3 regions of the Vibrio sp. Y176 genome follow, and region 3 is predicted to be linked to each of the others. Evidence: predicted binding sites of a transcription regulator. Region 3 holds the regulator's gene; each other region holds the start of a gene.
The links. The regulator CRP, encoded in region 3, controls carbon source genes, mostly activating them, when cyclic AMP is high. The targets are predictions, from matches to a motif close to TGTGANNNNNNTCACA.
Positions count from the first base shown of each region.

Region 1: the regulator CRP is predicted to act here: its motif matches at 1,045-1,060, upstream of R7O13_RS16985 (CTP synthase).
Region 2: the regulator CRP is predicted to act here: its motif matches at 1,349-1,364, upstream of gltB (glutamate synthase large subunit).

Region 1 covers NZ_JAWOQS010000006.1:329,372-331,651, reverse strand. The annotation lists gene mazG (nucleoside triphosphate pyrophosphohydrolase) at 136-939, shown strand; gene R7O13_RS16985 (CTP synthase) at 1,145-2,280, shown strand, end outside.
Region 2 covers NZ_JAWOQS010000004.1:82,721-85,000, reverse strand. The annotation lists gene gltB (glutamate synthase large subunit) at 1-1,092, opposite strand, end outside; gene R7O13_RS11590 (TIGR01212 family radical SAM protein) at 1,644-2,280, shown strand, end outside.
Region 3 covers NZ_JAWOQS010000017.1:16,536-18,815, reverse strand. The annotation lists gene R7O13_RS22495 (DUF1338 domain-containing protein) at 111-902, shown strand; gene crp (cAMP-activated global transcriptional regulator CRP) at 1,039-1,671, opposite strand; gene R7O13_RS22485 (phosphoribulokinase) at 1,912-2,280, opposite strand, start outside.

The DNA of each region.
Region 1 (2,280 bases), on a different contig from region 3:
AGGAGTCGCGAAAACTTGTTGCCTTGTCAAAGTAACAATTACTTAGTGAAAGCTGCTGAGAAAATATAATGTAGAAGGTGAGTGGTTTTGGCCGCTCACCTTTTTCTTTAGTAGAAAGGTTTAAAGGAACAAAAAATGAGTCATCCAATTGAACAGTTAGAACAAATCATGGCGAAGTTGCGTGACCCAGAAAACGGTTGCCCTTGGGACTTAAAACAAACCTTTGACACCATCGTTCCGCATACAATAGAAGAAACCTACGAGGTGGTGGACGCGATTCAAAATCGAGATTGGCCCAATCTAAAAGAAGAGCTAGGGGATTTGTTGTTTCAGGTGATTTTTTACAGTCAGCTAGCGAAAGAGCAAGAGCTGTTCGACTTTTCGGATGTCGTCGAAACCGTGAACGAAAAACTGACTCGTCGCCACCCGCATGTTTTTTCAGATGTTGAGTTTGAATCTGACGAGGAAATTAACGCGAACTGGGAAGCGGAAAAAGCAAAAGAAAAAGCCCTAGTAGGCAAAGCGGAAGAAAGTATCCTAGACTCAATACCAAACTCTTTACCGGCACTTTCTCGTGCTATAAAAATTCAGAAAAAATGTGCAAAATTTGGGTTTGATTGGGATTCACTTGGCCCGGTTGTCGATAAAGTACGAGAAGAAATTGACGAAGTCATGGAAGAGGCACTGCAAGTTCAGCCCGATGAAGAGAAAGTTGAGTTGGAACTCGGTGATTTGCTATTTGCGACTGTCAATTTGGCTCGCCACCTTGATAAAAACCCAGAAGTCGCGCTAGGAAAAGCAAACGTAAAGTTTGCGCGACGTTTTAAACAAGTTGAAGGCAAGGTCCAGCAGTTAGGCAAAGTACTCACAGATTGTTCTTTATCAGAACTCGACCATTTTTGGGATGAAGTAAAACAAGAAGAATCGAGGCAGAGGTAAACTGGCAGAATACATAATATAAGGTCAGCTTGTTTGGTTACACGAAAACGGACTTTGGTTTGTCTTTGCTCACTTTGATTTGAAGCAAAAAATAAAAAATTACGGTGTGATAGATTTCACGTTGTGGCGGTAAGGAGCTTCTGGTATATTTATCTCCCGTCCAGAAGCACTCCATTTCCCTCATTCAACCAATTTCAGGTTAAACATGACGACAAATTACATTTTTGTTACTGGCGGGGTTGTATCCTCTCTAGGTAAAGGTATTGCAGCAGCATCTCTTGCGGCTATTCTAGAAGCTCGTGGTCTTAAAGTGACTATGATGAAGCTTGACCCTTACATCAACGTTGACCCGGGCACAATGAGCCCTACTCAGCACGGTGAAGTGTTCGTTACAGAAGATGGCGCAGAGACTGACCTTGACCTTGGTCACTACGAGCGTTTCATCCGTACCAAGATGACCAAGCGTAACAACTTCACTGCAGGTCGTGTTTATGCCGACGTACTTCGTAAAGAACGTCGTGGTGACTACCTAGGCGCAACTATTCAAGTTATCCCTCATATCACTAACGCAATCAAAGATCGCGTTATTGCAGGTTCTGAAGGCCATGATGTGGCTATCGTTGAAGTTGGCGGTACTGTTGGTGATATCGAATCGCTACCATTTATGGAAGCGATTCGTCAGCTAGCTGTTGAGCTAGGCCGTGAGCGCGCAATGTTCATGCACCTAACACTTGTTCCTTACCTAGCGGCAGCGGGCGAAGTGAAAACTAAGCCGACGCAACACTCTGTAAAAGAACTTCTATCTATCGGTATTCAGCCAGATATCCTAGTTTGCCGTAGCGATCGCGTTATTCCTGCGAATGAGCGTAAAAAAATCGCACTGTTCTGTAATGTTCCAGAAAAAGCAGTAATTTCAATGAAGGATGTAGACTCTATCTACAAGATCCCTCAGTTGATTAAATCTCAAGGTCTAGATGACCTTGTGTGTGCTCGCTTTGGTATTACTGCTCCGGAAGCAGACCTTTCTGAATGGGAACAGGTTATCTACGAAGAAGCAAATCCTACTGGTGAAGTAACCATCGGTATGGTTGGTAAATACATTGAATTACCAGATGCATACAAATCTGTGAACGAAGCGCTTAAACACGCTGGCTTGAAAAACCGTCTAAGCGTCACAATTAAGTATGTAGACTCACAAGATATCGAAACAAAAGGCGTTGAACTTCTAGAAGGTTTGGACGCGATCCTAGTACCAGGTGGCTTCGGCGATCGTGGTATTGAAGGTAAGATCCGTGCGGCTCAATATGCACGTGAAAATAACGTGCCTTACCTGGGTATTTG
Region 2 (2,280 bases), on a different contig from region 3:
TTGGACACCATCAGTAAAACATACTGATGCAGGACCATCCCATGGTTCCATGATGTTCGCGTGGTACTGATAGAACGCGCGACGCTTAGGATCCATGTTTTTGTTTTCTTGCCATGCTTCCGGGATCATCATCATTAATGCGTGTGGCAGGCTGCGACCAGAAAGAACTAGGAGCTCAAGTGCCATGTCAAAGTTAGATGAATCCGAGCTGCCTTCCTGACAGATTGGAAGAAGCATGTCGATTTCAGCCTGAGTGAACAGGTCTGATTCTAGAATTGCTTCACGGGCTTTCATCCAGTTCAAGTTACCGCGAACTGTATTGATTTCACCGTTGTGGGCAATGTAACGGAAAGGTTGTGCAAGACGCCATTTCGGGAAGGTGTTGGTAGAGAAACGAGAGTGTACCAGTGCTAGTGCAGTCACCATGGTCGGGTTTTGCAGATCAAGGAAGTACTGAGGTACTTGCTCGGTCGTTAACTGACCTTTGTATACCAATGTCTTGTAAGACATGGAGTTAATGTAGAAGTCGTCACCAATGTTCGAAACGCTTTCTAGGCAAACACGTACAGTGTAGTTACGAAGAACGTACAGTTTGCGTTCTAGTTCTTCAGGTGTGATGCCAGGGCCACCAGAGATAAACACATGCTCAAACTGAGGCTCTGTGCTTAGTGGGTCTGCACCGATCATTGAGTTATCGGTTGGTAAAACGCGGTAGCCGATAACTTCAAGATCTAGACGCTGTGCATTACGTTCTAGAATGTCACGGCATTGCTCGCGTTTGTATTCGTCTTTCGGGAAAAGAACGACACCAACACCATACTTTTCAAACGAAGGCAGTTTAATGCCTAGCTTAACGGCTTCTTCTAATAGGAATTCATGAGGTTTTTGTAGCAAGATACCCGCACCGTCACCGCTGCATGGGTCACAACCTTGACCACCACGGTGTTCCATGCGAGCCAGCATATCCAATGCTTGAGTCACTACTTCATGAGATTTACGGTTTTTAAGGTGAGCAACAAAACCGATACCACAAGCGTCATGCTCCAGTTCTGGAGTGTACAGACCCTGTGGATTTTGCTCTCTATCTACCATAGATACATCCTTCCAGTTCAATGTCGACGCAAAAGTACCGGGCAGCAAATACTACCTAGACTATTGATTACGTCTTGTCCTTTATATTTATTATCGCCACCGATCTAGGTTGACCGGTCTTGATTCCTTTCCGTATCTCGCAGGAAAAGTTTTGCGAGAAAAACAATCCTTGGTGGTATCCCTTTATTTATTATCACTATCTAGTGATTTATATAGGTAGGAGTGGGATAACACCGACAAATCCCGCAGTGTGCTTTGTAATAAAAGTCACAAAAATAACGGGGTTGTGTAAGTATCCTACAATTTTGTCACTTCAGAATGCAATGAAAAAGTCGGCGTTGTGACCCAATTTTTTCGTTTAATTATGCATTTTTAGTTTAACATTTACGCAACATGAACGATTTTTGCCTTTAATTATGCAAGTTTATTGATTTTGACCCGCATGATGGGTGTTTGAATTGATTAATATTGTGTGTTTTTTCTTGCAGGGATGTAATTTATTTACACAAATCGTAGTGAGATTGATTACGATTTATTGTTGGTGAGAATTTATGCAGTTACATGAGTTGGTCAATACAATCGGCCAAGATCTTCAGCGTCGATACGGTGAAAAGGTTCATAAGTTAACATTGCACGGTGGATTTAGTTGCCCTAACCGCGATGGCACGATTGGGCGGGGAGGATGTACATTTTGCAATGTGGCTTCGTTTGCAGATGAAGAAGTCCAGATAAAAAGCATTCACGAACAGTTAAAAGATCGCGCAGGTGAAATTCACAGAGCGAAGAAGTATCTCGCTTATTTTCAGGCCTACACCAGTACCTATGCCGAAGTACAAGTTCTCAAAAACATGTATGAGGAAGCACTAAAGGCTGCAGACATGGTTGGTCTTTGTGTGGGGACGCGTCCTGATTGCGTCCCTGATGCGGTATTGGATTTACTGTCGGGCTATGTACAGCAAGGTTATGAAATTTGGCTAGAACTAGGTCTTCAAACCGCCAACAATGACACCCTAAAACGTATCAATCGTGGTCATGACTTTGAGTGTTATGCCGAAATCACTAAGCGTGCGCGAACACTCGGAATCAAGGTTTGTACTCACTTAATTGTGGGTTTACCCAAAGAAACCCGCGCCGAAAATATTGAAACCCTGCAAAAAGTGTTGGCCGTGGGAACGGATGGCATCAAGT
Region 3 (2,280 bases):
CCGTCACAGGTTGATGGTTGCTCGTTCATTATTCTGGACAACTTTTGTTGTGAACGAGCAGCCAACTTCCGCTTACCTTTAAACTCTACATCTCGTAACAAGGAGTCGTTATGACGCCCGATGTGTTATTTGAATCGCTATGGCAAGATTACATTCAACGTCTTTGCCCTTCGGCGGCTAAAGTGCATCAGCTGCTTCAAGAAGATGAGCCTCTGATTAATGATCATATAGCTTTACGTACCTTCAATATCGCGCCTCTTGGTATTGAAACTCTAGCTAAGCCATTTGTAGCTATTGGTTACAAGGCGTGTGGTGATTACGTTTTCGAAAGCAAAAAGCTGGTTGCTAAGCACTATGAGCACCCAGATCCGAAGCAACCTAAAGTATTTATTAGTGAGCTAAAAGTTGAAGAGTGCTCGCCTGAGCTACAAGAGATTGTGAAAAATTTGGTGGCACAAATCGATGCTGACAAGCTGAAAGATAGCGCATTCTTACATGGTGGGCGCTTGTGGGATTTAAGCTTTGCTGATTACCAAACGTTGGCTAAAGAAAGTGAGTACGCATCTTGGCTTGCGGCGCATGGTTACGGAGCAAACCACTTCACGGTGAGCGTTAACCAGCTCAATGAATATGAAGAAGTGAAGCAGGTAAACGATCATCTGCGTACCGCTGGGTTTACCATTAATGAAAATGGTGGTGAAGTGAAGGGCACTCCTGAGGTGTTGCTAGAGCAGTCATCGACCATGGCAGATAAAGTAGCGGTTCGTTTTAGCGAAGGCACTGAAATTATCCCTGGCGGGTTTTATGAATTTGCTAAGCGCTATCCGATGGAAAATGGTGATTTGTACCCAGGTTTCGTGGCCGCTTCAGCTGACAAAATCTTTGAAAGTACGAATGGCTAAGTTTTAGGGTTAACCTGTTAAGCTTACTCATTAGTGTTCGCTGCACCCTATCTCATTTGGTCATGAGTAAATAAAAAGCCACCAATGTTGCCATTGGTGGCTTTTATAATTTTGTTCGTGTCACTCTAGTTCGAGATTAACGAGTACCGTAAACCACGATGGTTTTACCGTGAGCAGAGATTAGGTTCTGCTCTTCTAGCATCTTCAAGATACGACCTACTGTCTCACGAGAACAGCCAACAATTTGACCGATTTCTTGACGAGTGATCTTGATTTGCATGCCGTCTGGGTGAGTCATTGCGTCTGGTTGTTTTGCAAGGTTCAGAAGCGTCTGAGCGATACGACCAGTTACGTCTAGGAACGCCAGGTCACCCACTTTTTGGCTAGTTACTTGAAGACGACGAGCCATCTGCGCAGAAAGACGCATTAGGATGTCTGGGTTTACTTGGATAAGCTGACGGAACTTCTTGAAAGAAATTTCAGCAACTTCACAAGGAGATTTAGCACGAACCCAAGCTGTGCGCTCTTGGTCTTCCTCGAATAGACCAAGTTCACCAATAAAGTCTCCTTGGTTTAGGTAAGAAAGGATCATCTCCTTACCTTCTTCGTCTTTGATAAGAACCGCAACAGAACCTTTAACGATGTAGTACAAAGTTTCTGCCTTTTCGCCCGCGTGAATTAGCGTGCTCTTTGAAGGGTACTTATGAATATGACAGTGTGAAAGAAACCACTCTAATGTTGGGTCGGTTTGAGGTTTACCTAGAACCATAATATCTCACTTCCTCTGCAGGGTACGCTTGCGCTATCCATATTTTAGCTAAGCCTGAATTAGGCCTACTAGAATAAGAGCACTTTTTATATGCTGCAAGCTCTCTTGTGTTTCGGTAAGAAATAGTATCCTTTTTCGAAAACGATTTCTTGATTTTAATCGTGCCATGATTGAGATTTTGTAAGCAAAACTGTGCACATGATCACGGTATGAAAAGTAAACATCTTCGCAGGCAGGTTTTTAGCCAATTTTCCCTGTTTCGATGAGCTGTTGTAGGATAGGCCGAACTATGAGCTCCATTGCAAAGCTCATCTTACCGCCGGGTACGACAATCGTGTTGTGGCGTGACATGAATGAGCCATCAATCATGGCCAGCAGATATGGGAAGTCGACATTCTTGATACCGCGTAGGCGAATCACCACAAAACTCTCATCCAAACTAGGGATGCCTTTTGCATTAAGTGGGTTGGAAGTATCAACGGTCGGTACGCGCTGGAAGTTGATGTGAGTACGAGAAAACTGCGGAGTGATATAGTTGAGGTAATCGTCCATGGATCGCACGATTGAGTCCATTACCGCTTCACGCGAATGGCCGCGATCGCGAGTGTC